One region of the Bacillus sp. KH172YL63 genome, then DNA from elsewhere that is predicted to be linked to it. Evidence: riboswitches for the same ligand, from Rfam matches in the RefSeq annotation. Region 1 holds a riboswitch; each other region holds the start of a gene.

Region 1 (5,360 bases):
AGACCCATGGCGCACATCTCCTATTCCGAAGATTGGCAGATATGTAGATGCATAGTAACTGGTAATGATGAGTAAAATGACGCACCCAATAAAATATCCGTCACGCAGTGAGTAACCCGTCTTATAGTAATATGTCCGGCGTTCGTCACCATGAAATCCTTTCGTTTCCATCGCGACTGCAATTCGGTGGGCTCGGCGAATGCTCTGGGCCAATAATGGAATGGAATACATGTTCAACTTCAGCAGAAAGCTTTTCCATCCTTTCTGATCCCTGACGCCCCTCACTTTCATTGCCTGTCGGATCGTGACATATTCTTCAATCATGATCGGAAGCAGCCTAAGTCCTGCCAGAAAACTATAAGCATACTTCGGTTTCAGGCCCAGTTGCTGCATAAGTGAGTAAATCAGCAACACCGGCCTTGTCGTCAATGCGAAAAGGAGCCCGAGTGTGGCAAAAACAAATGCCCTAAGACCGATATGGATTCCCCGGTAGAAGCTTTCCTCCGTAATATGGATCAGTCCCCATTCAACCCATGTGGTCTCTCCCTTTCCGAATAAAATCATCGAGGAAGCGGTAGAAGCGAATACGAGAAAAAAGGGAAGCGTCAATATGCAGATGATTTTACTTGAATAACCTGAAAACAATACAAGCAGGGCATAAAAGAACAACGTCAAGTAGAATAACCAGTTGAAATAGTGAACAAAAAGCATGAATAGAAATAATCCGATCATGATCATGAGCTTGAAGCTTGGATTGATCTGATGGAACCATGTTTCTTTATAGTCGAATTGAATATTCATAGTGCTTTGCCCCCAATAGAAAGCTTGCAACAGTCGGCCACCAGCTGTCCCTGTTCAACTGTCCAAACCCTTGTAGCGAATTGGGAACGGATCTTGTCGTCATGGGTGACCATCATAATAGTGGTTCCCTCTTGTTGGAATTCCTGGAGCATTTCAAGCAGTGCAAAGGTATTCACGGAATCCTGCCCAAAAGTCGGTTCATCCAATAATAAGATGTCCCTGTTTCCGACGATGGAAGCCGCAACACTCAAACGCCGCTTCTGGCCCATAGATAGATGATAGGGATGGTGATCCTTGAAGTCTTGCAGATTGAATCTTTCCAGTAATGCATTCACCCTTCTTTTCACCACATGGGAAGGAGTATCTCTGAGACGATAACTGTAGGCTGCTTCTTCATAAACAGTCTGGGCAACAAACTGAAACTCAGGATTTTGAAATACAAAGGAGCACCCATCCGGCGGTTTCTTGCTCGAGATCTGTTTGCCATGCAGTTCATACGTCCCTGAAGTCGGGATGAACTGCATAAGGCTGTGAAGCAAGGTGGACTTACCGGCACCGTTCCTGCCAGTGATGACGATCCATTCACCTCGGTGGATGTCTGCTCTCGGAATGTGTATTTTCATTTCCTTCTGGATGTAACCTCTGAAGTTCTCTAACCTCATGATTTTTTCAAGAGATGCGCTCACCGTTTTTGGCGGCGAGGTTGAGAGATATTCCTCCCATGCTTGTGGATACCAGACACCGATGGTTTTCAGGACGTGTTTAAACGTTTTGAATATGGTTTCCTTTCTCCCATCTGCCATGATGTTGCCGTCTCCATCAAATAGAATGAGCCGGTCAATGATCTCCAACACGTGATCAAGCTTATGCTCAATGATGACGAGGGTCCGGTCCCGGGAGTTCTCTTTCACGGTCTCCCACACTTCCTTCGTACTGTCATCATCCAACAGGGCGGTAGGTTCATCGAGAAATAACGTATCGGGACGGAGGGCGAGAGTTGACGCAATCGCTAGCTTTTGTTTCATCCCCCCCGACAGGGTTGAGATTTTCGTATGGGGATCTTGAAGCTCTAATCCCACCATATTTAACATTTCCTGAATTCTCTGAGGCATTTCAACTTTTGGAACCCGGAGATTTTCAAGCACAAAGGCAATTTCCTCATCTACATAAGGCATGCAAAATTGCGCGTCTGGATCTTGAAACACATAACCGCTGCTATCAGCGGTTTTAATGGTCTCGGCTTTCATCGGCACTTCGATAGACTTTGGGATCACCCCGGCCAAGACGTTGAGCAGGGTGGATTTCCCGCACCCGGATGGCCCTAACAACAATACTTTTTCCCCTTTTTCAATAGTCAGGCTGAGATCTTTAAACAGAAGTCGTTCAGATCCGGGAAATTTAAGCCGCAGTTTTTCAATATGCATGAGGCATCACTCCTTTATAAATCGAGTGCATCATACTCCTCCTGATCGACCCGGCGCACCAAACTTGTGACGCCTGTTTTTTCAAGGGCTCTGACGAGGAAATGGGAGCCTATACCTGCTATTAGGATTGCTCCTATGATTCTTGCAGTAATGAATAAGAGTAAATTCCAGAGAACAAGGTCCCCCATATACCCTTTCGCATAATCCATGAAGATCGACCCGATGGCGGAGCTGACCGCGGCGGTGCAGATGACCAGGATGTCATAGCGTTTATATCGTGTGGCAAGGAATACAAGTTCAGCCATCAGCCCTTGTATGATTCCGAACAGCAGGACCTCAAGTCCCCATTCAGAGCCCATCAGGAATTCTCCTGAAGATGCGGCGATTTCCGCCAACAGTGCCACCCCTGGCTTGCGGATAATCAAGAATGCGACCATAGCCGCCATGAACCACATGCCATAAATCAATTGATCCGCGTGTATACCGAAAGGCTTCAGCATGTTATAGAGGGGACCCCATACTTTGTAAATGACCCCAAAAAGAATCGAAATCACAACCGTTACCAATATATCCGTCAATTTCAACTTAGACACGGCCGGCACCTTCCTTCCGGTTGAAAGCAAGGGTATGTTCATACGGCCATCTTTCAAGTGTATAAGCCATTTCCCAGAACTGCAGTTCATAAATACTGCTTAAGATAAAGTTTTCTTTCATTCTATCTTTATCTGAGGCTGACATCGTTTCCGCCAACGTGTCCAGACGCTCGATCTGCTCTTCCACCAGCTCCCGGAACCACTCTCCACCATAGGCGGCAATCCATTCCTGATAAATCGGTTCCTCCGGGGTACACGATTTCAAGTGCTCGCCAACCTCATAATACAGCCAATAGCAGGGAAGTATGGCGGCAAGGATATCTGCAAGCCCGCCGTATTGAGCGGATCGGTACATATGTGACGTATATGCATAAGCAGTCGGGGCAGGCTTGAACTGTTGCTTTTCTTCTTCTGTGATGCCCAACCTTTTCGAGAAATTCGCATGAAGTGAAAGCTCTGCTTCATTTGTCCCGACAGCGTGTGCTGCCATCCTCGATGTCGTATGTAAATCGGTTGCTTTCGATGCGCCTAACGCTTGTACCTTGGAAAAATGGGAAAGATAATAAGCATCCTGGAGCACATAATACTTAAAGTTTTCCAACGGAAGCGTTCCGTCGCCGATCCCTTTTACAAAGGGATGGTTGAAGCTCGCCTCCCAAATGTCAGTGACTGCATTTCTTAATTCAGCTGTAAATGTCATGATTCTCTCCTTTTCCAGACGACCCGAACTAGGCACAAAAAAGCCACTTTCCATGATGCATGCAGCATACAGAAAGTGGCTTGAGATCTCTTTGATCATACATGATGATACGTGACCGTCAAACACCACTTCCCTACGCTGGTCTCAACCAGATCAGGTTCAAAGGGTCTCAAAGTCATACTTTAATCTCAGCCTTCAACAAGGCACCCCTAGTGGATCGTCTTATGAAATTTGTATTCGATGTAATCGTACCATGATTCTATTTCTTGTCAACTAAAAAAAGAATTTCTTTTCGTTCAAGAGGGACGGACCTCTTATTCAAAGGTCCGTCCCTCCAGGCTATTTAAACCATCCTTTTTCTTTTGAGTGGGTGATGGCTTCTATGCGGTTTTTGACTTCCAGTTTGTCAAGGATGGCAGAGATATAGTTACGGACGGTCCCTGTTTTCAGGGAAAGCTCATCGGCGATTTCCCGCGTGTTTTTTCCGTGGGACACGAGTTCAAGAACCTCCTTTTCCCGGTCGGTCAGCGGATTTTCTTCACTGTACACATCATCGATCAATTCAGGTGCATAGATCCGCTTTCCGTCCATGACCAGCCGGATCGAGTCTGCCAACTCTTCGCTCGGGCTGTCCTTCAATAAATATCCTTTGACCCCGCCTTTTAACGCGCGCTGGAAATAACCTGACCGGGCAAATGTCGTGAGGATAATCACTTTGCATTCTTCCCCTTTTAATTCCTCTGCTGCTTCCAGTCCGGTTTTCTTAGGCATCTCGATATCCATAATGCAAATGTCAGGTTTGAGTTCATGGACGAGTGAAACGGCCTCCTCCCCGTTCGCCGCTTTACCGACCACTTCCATATCGTCCTCCAAACTGAGCAATGATCCCAGAGCACCGAGCAGCATTCTCTGATCCTCTGCTATAACGATTCTTATCATGCCATTCCCTCCCTATCTACCTGCTTGATTACTTTAGGCACCTTCATGATCAATGTCGTCCCGTGTTCTGAAAGTATTTCCAAGCTTCCATTCACAAATTCAAGCCTTTCTCTCATCCCGATCAAGCCACTGCCCTTCGATTCTGTATAATCCCCGGAGATCCCCCGTCCGTCATCCTCCACCGTGATGATCATTTCCTTATCAGAATCTTTAATATCAAGACGGCACACAGATGCGCTGCTATGCTTGACCACATTCGTCACGGCTTCCTTTAAGCACATACTCAATATATTTTCCATAAACAAAGAGGTCTGTGGCAAAGCCGCCGGTTCTGCCATTTTGAATTGAATGTCGGCCGCTTTTAATAATTGCTTGATGCGGACGATTTCGTCTTTCAGCCTGACGCCCCTCATCTGGGAAACCATTGTCCTGACTTCGCTCAGGGCTGTCCTTGCCGTCTGCTGGACATCCCTAAGCTCACTTCTTGCCTGTTCAGGATCTTTGTAGACCAGCTTTCTTGCAAGATCACTTTTCAGTCCTATGAGTGACAGCTTTTGACCGAGTGTATCGTGCAGGTCCCTGGCGATTCTATGCCGCTCTTCCTGTTTAACCAGGTCAGAAATCCGTTTATTCGCATCCTCCAGCTGATCCTCAAGCAGCACTTGCTTGTTCCTGTTGTAAATATTGAAAGGCAGGAGGATGACGCTGATCCAAATGATCAGAATGAATGGAAACTGAGATAAAAATAACTCATCCTGCAGCACAAAGTTGTAGTTGATCGAGGCTGTCGTTAGGACGAGGTGGATGATGTACAGTGTCAAGAATGCTACCCGGTTCTTTATATTCCCGTTGTAATAGGCGATATAAAAAGCAAAATAGATGAAATTGAACTGAATCGTCATC
Region 2 (5,360 bases), 940 kb from region 1:
ACTCTGCGTGTGGGGATTGCGATAAATGACATATACAACATCGCCGGCCTGATAAGACATACTTTGACTGTTCAGTTCCATGATTTTCACCTTTTCCTTCGGTTGATTATTATCATTTTCTGTCAATGGTGACAGAAATATGATGGAAAAAGATGTTTATACTTGAACGGCGTCAAAAAATCCGAACGATTATCATTCCACTAAAGGAACCATCACCGTTCGGATCTACACTAACCCTAAATTCTGTAAAATTTTCTCGTATTCTTGATTAACTGTCCATACACCTCTGCTTCTTTCATACCCTTCAATTCGGCTATCTTCTCGATGGTCCGGTGCATCATGCCTGGATGTGTCATCCTTTCGAGAAAAACATCGCCAAACCTCCATGGACCGTCCGTTTCCACCATCAGCCCTGTGATTGGATAGATTTTGACAAGGTCCTGAATTTCCGGTTCATAGAGAATATCCGGGGTGACTGATATGAAATAACCATTTTCAATCATTCTTGCCACTGTGTCTGAGTCCCCTTTGAACCAGTGAAAATGGGCATCACGGACATGATGCTTCTCCAAGAGATCACATATGATTGGTGCATGATCATAGATCCCGTGGAGGATGATCGGCTTATCAAGCTTTTTCCCGGTGATGATCAAGCGCTCTAACAGCTCAATATACGGCGTGAGGGGCAACGATGGATTTTCTTTCATTTTATAATAGGGTAATCCCACTTCCCCGATCGCAACCAGCTCCTGGTGGTGACATTCAATGAAACGGAGAAGTTCGTCTGCATCTTTCTCAGATGGCAGCTCTTGCTCCGGATGAAAACCGGCTGCCGGCTTGACCCGGTTGTCACGTTTCGCAAATGCCAGATTCCGTTTTGAGGAATCGAGATGAAAAGAAACTGAAATCAGCGCTTCTACCGAATAAAGATCGAGTTCCTGAAGGATTTTCATCCGTTCGATTTCGTCATAAAAATCCAGATGGATATGGGCATCGATAAGGGAGTGATTACACATAATGGGACAGCTCCCGGAATATATCTGCCTTCCATCTCAAAAATTCTTCCGTGAGAAGGATGTCTTCGCTGCGAGGGCGGGGGAATGGCACCTTGAATGCCTTCTGAACCCTTGCCGGCCTGGTCGATAAAACGATGATCCGGTCGGACAGGAATAATGCCTCGTCGATATTATGGGTAACAAACAGGACTGAGCTTTTATCTTCCTCCCACAAGGATAGAAGCCACTTCTGCATATCGAGGCGCGTGAACTCGTCGAGTGCAGAGAAGGGTTCATCGAGGCATAGGAAAGGCTGTGGACTGACGAGGGCACGGATAAATGCAACCCGCTGCTTCATCCCACCTGACAGGTCGGCCGGATAAGCATCCTCATATCCAGTCAGCCCGGCCCTTTCAATCATGCCAATCGCCTTTTCACGGTCCCTTTTCCCGTGAAGCTCCTGACCGAGCATCACGTTTTCAAGCACCGTTCTCCATGGAAGGAGGGACGGACTTTGGGGCATATAGCTGATTGCCCCCCGCTTTCCATTGATCGACGCGCCGTCAAGTACGATGTCCCCTTCATCCGGAGTGAATAACCCGCCGATCACGTGAAATAACGTACTTTTACCGCTTCCTGAAGGACCGAGGATCGACACAAACTCCCCTTCCTTCACAGTGATTGAAAGGTCTTCCAATATCCGCTCACCGTCAAAGGATTTAGACATATGCTGAATCGATAGTGTGGTCAAATTACTCTTCCTCCTTTCGGTTCCACTTGATCAAGACTCTTTCCAGCCAGACGATGATCGAAAAGAATACAAGACTGAGAACCATGATCATGAAGATAGCGACAAACACCCGGTCGGTCCTGAAAGAAGAAGATGCCAGGGTCATATATACCCCGATCCCTTTTTGGGCACCAAGCCATTCAGAAATGACAGCCCCCATCACACTGTAGGTAGCCGAGATTTTCAAGCCTGAGAAAATGGACGGGAGGGCATGGGGCCATTCCACTTTCCTGAAGATTTGCCCCTTCGTCGCCCCTGACATCTTCATATAGAGGATGTATTCAGCATTTGTCTGTCTGAACCCATCCAATGCCGATACTGCTACCGGAAAGAAACAGATCAGGGTGATGACGATGATTTTTGGCAGCAAACCAAATCCGAACCAAATGACCAGGAGTGGCGCAAGGACAATGATCGGTATATTTTGAGAAAGGATCATCAGTGGATAGAGGGCCTCCCTTACTTTCGGAAGGAGATGGAGGGCTACTGCCGCTCCGATTCCGAATGAACATCCGATCACAAATCCAACGACCGTCAGAAGCGTGGTGGAGGTAAGGTGACCGGTAAATTCCCCCCAAGAGGAAATCCCCTCACTCCAAATATCTGATGGTGCTGGCATCAACCACGTTGGCACCTTGAATATCCCTATACTGACTTCCCAGATGATGAATAAAAGGATGAGGACCAAGAAGGGTCTCCATCCTTTTGAAATCCACTGCCTCATCCTCTGTACTTCTCCGTCAATTGATTCATTTCAATGCCGTCCGGCTGATAAAGCACCTTGATTTGAGAAATGACATTTTTGCTCCCAAGCTCGACCATCCGTTCATTCATTTCTTCGATCACTTTGAATAATTCACTGAGATCGCCTTCCATCGTCGTTTCCAACGGATGGACTTCATAACGGACACCTGACTTTTCAATGATGGCAATCGCCTCATCTACATACGGGATGACATCTTCCCCGTTTTTTGTCTTCGGGATGATTTGTATACTTACGAGTGAGTTCCCCATTACCGTTCACCTCTTATTTTGGTAAAAATTCGTTTGTGAATGCCTGCTTGCTGTCAAGCTTCTTATCTAACAGATCATTTTCATACATCCAGTCAGCATAGCCTTCCCACACTTCAAGCTTCTGTTCTCCCCATCTTTTTGCATCATCTTTGTATTTCGGGGCTAACCATTCCTGGCTTTTCAAGACTAATTCTTCATCTAAATCTGGCGCTGAGGAAAGCAGGATCTCCCCTGCCTCTTTCGGATGATCGATGGAGAATTGATATCCTTTTGATGTTGCGGCCAAAAACGCCTTTACTGTTTCCGGGTCCGAGTCGATCATTTTTTCATTCGTTGTCAGTACTGGCGTGTAGTAATCCAGCTTGTCCGAGTAGTCCTTCACATACAGCATGTTCAATTCTTCACCGCGAAGCTCTGCTTCAATCCCTGTCCATCCATAATAAATCCAGGCAAAATCCACATCACGTTTGACGGCTGTAAAGAAATCGGTGTCTCCCATATTGATGAAATTCACTTTTTCTACATCTGCACCTTCCTGCTTCATGATGGAAGTCATCACGGCTTTTTCAACAGGGGAACCCCATCCTCCATAGCTTTTCCCTTCGAAATCTTCAGGCTTTGCAATCCCCTTATCCTTTGGCGAAGCAAATCCTGATGTATTGTGCTGGATGACGGCAGCGATGGATACAAGGGGAACATCCTGAACCCTTGCCTGTGTCACACTTTCCTGATACCCAACGCCAAATTCAGCCTTACCGGAAGCGACAAGCTGATCGGCACCTGCTTCTCCTGGTAAGATAATGTCCACATCAAGGCCCTCGTCTTTAAAATAGCCCTTCTCTTTGGCTACATACAGCCCCGTGTGATTTGTATTCGGAGTCCAGTCCAGTACGACCGAGACTTTTTTCAACTCTTCCTTTTTTTCATCCGCAGTATCCCCACCGCCGCCGCAGGCAGTCAGCAGAAACACGGAACTGATGATCATTAACCATTTCTTCATGATGATTCCTCCTTGAATACTCAATGATAACGTAGCCTTAAAATAAATGAAGGCGGAACAATGGCAAGGAAACCCCAGCAGCAGGGCTGGAACGACAAAAATGCGCCCCAAGCAGCAGCTTTAGGACGCATCATTAAACAAATGTATGTATCGTTTAAGAGAATGTTGTTTCCTACGCTGGTATCAGCCAGTTCAGGTTCAAAGGGTCAGTATCTGCTGGATACAATCTCAACCGGCCTTACCGGTTCCCCTACACTTAGTATATGAAATTACACGTTATCTTCATCCCTACTTTGCCATAGAAAAGGTGGTTATTCAAGTATTACCTATTCATTTTATTGAAATGACCCCTGTACCGAGAAAATCTTCCACTATCGTTGTGAGAACTGAGCCAAGTGAAAAGCAGCCCCTGTCATAATAAAATAATGTGTACTGCAAGAGAAAAGTAAGGATCACGTATGGCAGCAGCCTCCTTTCCTCCGGTGTCAGAGCAGCACCGGCCCCCTCATACCCCTTCAAAAACGCAGCGACGGATCCTGATGAAGCCGGCACATTTCCCTCCTTCAGCCTGCCTGCCAGGAAATAGCCGATGTCGGCTATACGGGGAGCCTTTCTCACCCGTTCAAAATCAATAAGGCCGGTAACCCGTCCACCTTTCATCAAGATATTGCCCTTATTCAGGTCACTGTGTACAAGCTGACAGGGTAATTCACTATATCGTCCCATCTTTCCCTTTAATTCCAGAAGCACTTCCCTTGCCCATTTCCCAATCGGGGGGTGGCCACATTCATCCACCCATTGACGGGTATGTCTTTCAATTTCCCACCGGCTGACGATGCTCTGGCCGGGATACTTGTCCAAGTGCACATGTAAGGCTGACAAGTGTGCCCCTATGGCTGTCAGGGAAGAAAGTGTTGGTTCCTTCAACGGTTCCCCTTCGAGTGCTTCGTATAACAAGTAAGATTTTTCCCCAACCCTCAGTGCCGGCTGGCAGGCCCGGGTCAACAGGGGCGATTCAACAGCGATCCCCTTCCCGTTCAGATAGGCGGCCAGCTCAAGCTCATCCGAAGGTCCCCAGGGATGTGTGTTCCCTCTTCTTTTTAAATAAAATACCTTTCCCCCACTCTTCACCCTCCACACTTTTGGTGCGACCTGGGAGGCTACTATCAATTGGGGACCAAGTTCCCAACTCCGTAAAATATCCTGGATGGACGCTATCATTTTCCTTTCCTTTCAGAACGTAGTAATATACGTTTAGTATGACTTGAAAGAATATCTACATACCATTTGAAAAGGGGTTTAGAAATGCAACGAGTACAAATGTCTGAGGACTTATCATTTTCAAGGATCATCCATGGTTTGTGGAGACTTGCAGACTGGAAGCAATCGAAGGAAGATACACTTTCCTTGATTCAGCACAATATTGAAAGCGGCATCACTACATTCGACCATGCAGATATTTATGGATCTTATACGTGCGAAGCCCTCTTCGGTGACGCACTTTCACTACAGCCTTCATTACGTGAGAAAATGGAGATTGTCACAAAATGCGGCATCGTGC
Region 3 (5,360 bases), 1.6 Mb from region 1:
CGGACTGGACTGCCGGTCTCCCTTTTCATAAAAAGGGGGTGACCAGCTCGTGCCGATGACAAGCAGCTTATTTTTTTCCACAAAGAGATGGTGGGGGTTGAAATTTTCTTTAAACGGAAGTGTCGAGAGCACCTTCAAAGGCTTTACCTCCGTAATGACGAGCTTCCGGTCCGTCAGTTGATAAATATACCGGCCGTCTGTCTTCACCACATCTCCCTCATCGACACCCTCAACCTGATTATTCGTTCCTGAAAACTCGGAGGTCGATTGAGAAGATTCCATTTCTGCAGAATCCTCAGCCGTTTTCGTTTCCAACTCCATCGTTCTAAATAAACCGGCATGCTTTTTATTTTCTTTGATGATTTTCTTAAAATAATTCGTCAGTGCCTGTTTCGATTGTATGCTTGGTAATTGCGAGGTGACGGTAAAGGGGATTTCCGTGTCTCCATCATACGAAAGGCCCCATGTGGTTTTCACTTTTGGAGAAATATGAAGGATGAATCGTTGCTGTCCTGACGGATATCCTTCTGATGGCGGGGCCACCTCCAGGGACTTCCGGTCATCACTCAGCGTCAGGGAAACGTCGACCCTCCTGCCGTCTGAGTCTTCAACAAAGATGTTTTCCCGCGTGACGGTATTTTTGCTAAGAGCCTTCGAGAACCGCAATGTCCATGCGTCATTCTCCATCAAAAGAGACTCATCAGCGAACTTCCCATCCGTCTCTACTACAGGCCTCTGGCTGTACACAAACGTCCCTAGCGCTAAAAGCAGAACAACAGCTGCCATAATGAATAAGTACTTTTTCCTCATGGTATGACCCTCCTATACGTCTTATTAGGTCATTAGACGTTGTGAAGGGGGATTCGTTACATGGGGAGTTGTCCGGGTTTAAGGGAGGAATTGTGGTGGAAAGCTTTTTGAAAATAGGTTTTTGTTTTTATGTAGGGTTTAGCGAGGTATGTGAGAGGTGGCGGACTGATCAGAGAGTTAAGAACTGGCTGTCTCATTTGTGAGGTGGTTTTGACAAGTTATGAGCCGGAAGCTTGAGTTATATTGGTGTTACTTATATGTGATCTCTTTGTCGAGAAATCGTTGGCAATGAGGATTTTAACGGATATGCATATCAGAGTGTCTGCCTCTTTTAGTTTTATGGAGAAACGTCCGAATTCAGCTGTTTTTTTGATGAAAAATCGATTTCCTGCTCATATCCAACCAGAATCCACCTTATTGAAGACTTGTCGAACCCTTCAGACAGACCAAAACCGGCTCTCTCCCTCACTTATGAGCCGGTTTCCACTATTTATGATCCCCTTTCGAAAAATATGAGCCGGATTTTTAATTTATGAGCTTGAATTCTGATATATGAGCGTGATGCTCGATATATGATCTCTTTGTCGAAAAATCTCTGTGCGAGGCTAAACACTTATACGATATTCATATCCAAGTGTCTGCCGCTTTACTGGTAGTTTATTTTTATAGAAAACCGTCCAACTTTAGCTGTTCTTTTGATGAAAAATCGATTTCATGCTCATATCCAACCAGAATTCACCTTATTGAAGACCTGTCGAACCCTTCAGACAGACCAAAACCGGCTCTCTTCCCTCACTTATGAGCCGGTTTCCACTATTTATGAGCCGCTTTCGAAAAATATGAGCCGGATTTTTAATTTATGAGCTCGAATCCTGATATATGAGCGTGATGCTCAATATATGATCTCTTTGTCGAAAAATCGCTATCGCAACGACGAGCAGTACCACACCCCCATGCCAACCTCAAAAAAAGACCTCACACAAGCAAGGTCCGTCCCTCTATCTCATTCGCCGGGCGCTGGCGTTCAGTTTGGCGTTTCGGATGAGCTGGTTGATGACTTCGGAGAAGATGAGTCCGATGGCGATGGAGCCTGAGATCATGAAGGCTTTGGCCGCCAGGTTGATGGCAGCGTTGTAGTCGTTCTGAACAAAGTTTCGCATTGCATCATAAGCAAGCCCTCCCGGAACGAGGGGGATGATCCCGGCAACAGAGAAGATGATGACCGGGGTTTTGTACATCTTTGCAAACACCTGGCTGACCACGGCGACGACAAAGGAGGCAAGCAGCGTGGCAAGCACGGTGTCTGCTTCGTTCAGGATCATGATGATATAGATGATCCACCCAAGCATCCCGACAATTCCGCATTTGAAAAGGGATTGTTTCGGGGCATTGAAGATGATGCCGAATGCCGCTGCGGAAATGAAGCTTGTGATTAATTGTTCGATGATGAGCATCCCTTTTTCACCTCAAATCTTTCTTAACGTTTTTCACTCTACGTGAGCGTGAATACGACCGCGATGCCCGTGCCGATCGCAAAGGCGGTCAGGAAGGCTTCTGCCCCTTTTGATAAACCGGAGACGAGATGTCCGGCCATGAGGTCCCTGACCGCGTTCGTGATTAACAGTCCGGGTACAAGCGGCATGACGGATCCGATGATGATCTTATCCAATTCCTGTCCATATCCGAGCTGTACGAAACCGAAGGAAAGCATCCCGATGATGAAGGACGCCAGGAATTCTGCAAAGAACTTGATCGGTACGAAGCGGTGGAAATAGATCAGGCTTGTAAATCCGATGCCCCCAGTGATCAACGCCGGGATGAAATCCTTCCAGATCCCCTGGAACATGATGAGGAAGCAGCCGCTGGCGATCGATGCTGCCGCGACTTGAAGCAGGAGTGAATAAGACAGGTCGGATTCATCCAACTTTTCAAGGGCGTTGTACGCTTCTTCAATCGTAAGGTGGCCCAGGCTGATCTGCCGGGAGATGCTGTTGACGAGGGTCACCTTTTCAAGGTCCGTTGAACGCTCGTTGATTCGAATCAGCTTCGTTTTTGTCGGTTCAGACGTTTCAATCGAGAAGATGATCCCGGTCGGGGTCACGTAGCTATGGGATTCGGAGATACCATAGGAAGCGGCGATCCGCATCATCGTATCTTCCACCCGGTAAGTCTCGGCCCCGCTTTGCAGCATGATCTTCCCTGCGAGGAGGCTGACCTCCATAATGTCATATCTTCTTATCATTTTTGCTTCCATACGATCTCTCCACACGTACTATTTTTTGAATAGGTTTAGTTTATCGGAAAGAGAGTGTGTAAGCAATGAGGAACATCATGATTTAACGGAGATTTAATATGAGAGGCTGAATATGATCTCTCCTCAAAAAAAGACCGGCCCCAAAAGGACCGGTCCGGCATATTAAGAAGCTTTGCGGGTCATTTCCTGACGTGCTGTACGCACTTTGATCAGTCTCGGTGCGATATTGGTGATGATCACCAGTGTCAGTGCACAAAGGATCGCCGAGCCGAGCATCGTGATGCCGTTTACGACGAATGAGAAAAGTACCGGAGACATATCTTCCGGTGCATATTCGGCAAAAAAGATAAAGCCTGCGATGAAATGCCAGAAATACCTCGCCAGGCTGCCTAAAAACGTAGCAAGGATCACCCACAGAATCGCTTTGGATTTTCTGTTCTCTCCTAATGCCGATTGAATTCTACCGGAAAGGAGCCCGGCAAATCCGATGAAAGCGAAGGCGATGAAATACTCGATCACCATTTGGACAGGTGTCGCAATCCAGGCGTCTCCGAGGGCAATCTGCAGGATCCCCCAAACAAATCCTGCCAGGATACCGGCTGTCATGCCTCTTCGATAGGATAGTAGAAAGATCGGCACCATCGCGATTGAAATAGAGATGCTCGGTGACAGTTTAATAGAAGGAAGCAGATCAAGGATCACAGCGAAAGCCGCCATCAATGAAGCTTCCAGCAGTACGACAAGACGTAAATTTTTCATAAAAAAATCCCCCTGGAATATTGAACCGAAACCATAAAGGGGGAATGAAGATACAGCATGAATTAGACCATTCATTGCTTATTTTCCACATCCCTACGCTAGTCCTAACTAACAGGTTCAGAGGGTCAGAACAATGTGTTCACTCTCAGCTTTCGCTCCCCTTGTGGTTACGTTCATTAAGTTATTATTCATTTATTATACATGATTCGTGAAAGATTGAAAGAAAAATAGTTTGTATTTCTAAGGAGTCTCACTGAGGGGATCATGCATGATGATGACAGGCATTGATTTAGGAGTGACCATAAAGCCGTATACCCTGCCATCCCTGTCCTTATAGGCGACAGAGTAATCTTCGAACTGGGGTGAATATTCCACGTTTTGGTATTCGAGGTCAAGTTCTTGATATTTCAAGCTCACATACATACTGGCGGCGAATCTTGCTGTCAAATGCTGCACGCTCGAGATCCGGTTGGCGATGATGAAGATGATGATGGCCAAAGTGAGCAATAAGACTTTCTTCGCTCTTGATATCCTGATCAATCTACACTCCCCCTTCCTTAAGACTACTATACTCTTATTCCATCTATTATATGCCTATCCCCTCCCATGACAAAAGGGCTGCTTCAACTGCAGCCCCCATTTTCACTATTAAATATGCATCTATTGAATCGGCATGAACCTTACGCTCCAGTAGCCGTCTTCGTCCTTCACCATCTGAAAACCGCCTCCACCTTCCCTTCCGTTATCATATTTGATATATCCAGTTTTATCACTCGTTTGAATGAATTCTCCGCTGCCGATCCCCTTATAGGTTTGCAGAATATGTTCCTTTGTAGCCCGGTGTGATGCGGTCATATTCTCATCTTCTTCCTTTGACCACTGAACAAATTCACGTCGGTCTGTGTACAATTCATAAACAAGGTCCGGTCGTCCGTCCAATAATGCCTGCACATAAACCTTTGCAATACTGATCGGTGACAGTCCGTGAAGATGGACTTCGGTCGGGTCTTCTGCAAATGCCTGGTACGCTTCCTTTTCCTCCACCGTCAAAGAGAATCCGTCATTATCGCTTTTCTCGATTTCATTGTGTGAAAATGGCATCACCACGCTGAACTTCCATCCGTGATCAAATATCACCCTGAAGCTTTCGACGGTCACTCCATCCCTGTGCCCGGCATTGGGAATTTCATAGGTGACATCACCCATCGTGTCGGTTGTCTTCACTTTGACCGCTAACGTATTAGTCCACATATCATCGCTTTGATAGGCGACATCCGGCTGCGCCAGTTTCCCGTCGTGCACCACAAAGGGATGATCCTTGATCATTTGCCGGGCAGCGTCGACGGTAAAGCTTTCGGCCAGGTAGCTGATCACCTTTTCCTCTGAATCAAATGGCTCACTCATATATCGGTACGTTTCGCCTTTATACGTAAATGTTTCTCCACCCTCATCATTCAGGATGGAATCATAGCGGTTGAACGCCACTGCGATCAGTTTGTCGGCGAGCGATTCACTGAGTTCAGTTACTTCCTGGGGA

Evidence for each region. Region 1 has a riboswitch for thiamine pyrophosphate ahead of tenA (thiaminase II). Riboswitches for the same ligand answer to the same signal wherever they lie in the genome.
Region 2: it holds a riboswitch for thiamine pyrophosphate, as region 1 does, so the genes downstream of both, KH172YL63_RS05295 (ABC transporter substrate-binding protein) here and tenA (thiaminase II) in region 1, are expected to answer to the same signal.
Region 3: it holds a riboswitch for thiamine pyrophosphate, as region 1 does, so the genes downstream of both, thiT (energy-coupled thiamine transporter ThiT) here and tenA (thiaminase II) in region 1, are expected to answer to the same signal.

What each region holds. Positions count from the first base shown of each region.
Region 1 covers NZ_AP022842.1:2,004,377-2,009,736, forward strand. The annotation lists gene KH172YL63_RS09940 (thiamine phosphate synthase) at 1-8, opposite strand, end outside; gene KH172YL63_RS09945 (energy-coupling factor transporter transmembrane component T family protein) at 1-801, opposite strand, end outside; gene KH172YL63_RS09950 (ABC transporter ATP-binding protein) at 798-2,225, opposite strand; gene KH172YL63_RS09955 (ECF transporter S component) at 2,240-2,860, opposite strand; gene tenA (thiaminase II) at 2,811-3,518, opposite strand; TPP riboswitch at 3,632-3,739, opposite strand; gene KH172YL63_RS09965 (response regulator transcription factor) at 3,858-4,457, opposite strand; gene KH172YL63_RS09970 (sensor histidine kinase) at 4,454-5,360, opposite strand, start outside.
Region 2 covers NZ_AP022842.1:1,059,973-1,065,332, reverse strand. The annotation lists gene KH172YL63_RS05320 (transcriptional regulator SplA domain-containing protein) at 1-81, opposite strand, end outside; gene KH172YL63_RS05315 (TatD family hydrolase) at 237-1,016, opposite strand; gene KH172YL63_RS05310 (ABC transporter ATP-binding protein) at 1,009-1,746, opposite strand; gene KH172YL63_RS05305 (ABC transporter permease) at 1,748-2,509, opposite strand; gene KH172YL63_RS05300 (MTH1187 family thiamine-binding protein) at 2,506-2,799, opposite strand; gene KH172YL63_RS05295 (ABC transporter substrate-binding protein) at 2,813-3,799, opposite strand; TPP riboswitch at 3,952-4,061, opposite strand; gene KH172YL63_RS05290 (phosphotransferase enzyme family protein) at 4,130-5,020, opposite strand; gene KH172YL63_RS05285 (aldo/keto reductase) at 5,105-5,360, shown strand, end outside.
Region 3 covers NZ_AP022842.1:445,637-450,996, reverse strand. The annotation lists gene KH172YL63_RS02295 (beta-propeller domain-containing protein) at 1-810, opposite strand, end outside; gene KH172YL63_RS02290 (threonine/serine exporter family protein) at 1,809-2,264, opposite strand; gene KH172YL63_RS02285 (threonine/serine exporter family protein) at 2,303-3,064, opposite strand; gene thiT (energy-coupled thiamine transporter ThiT) at 3,227-3,823, opposite strand; TPP riboswitch at 3,897-3,995, opposite strand; gene KH172YL63_RS02275 (hypothetical protein) at 4,064-4,363, opposite strand; gene KH172YL63_RS02270 (DL-endopeptidase inhibitor IseA family protein) at 4,484-5,360, opposite strand, start outside.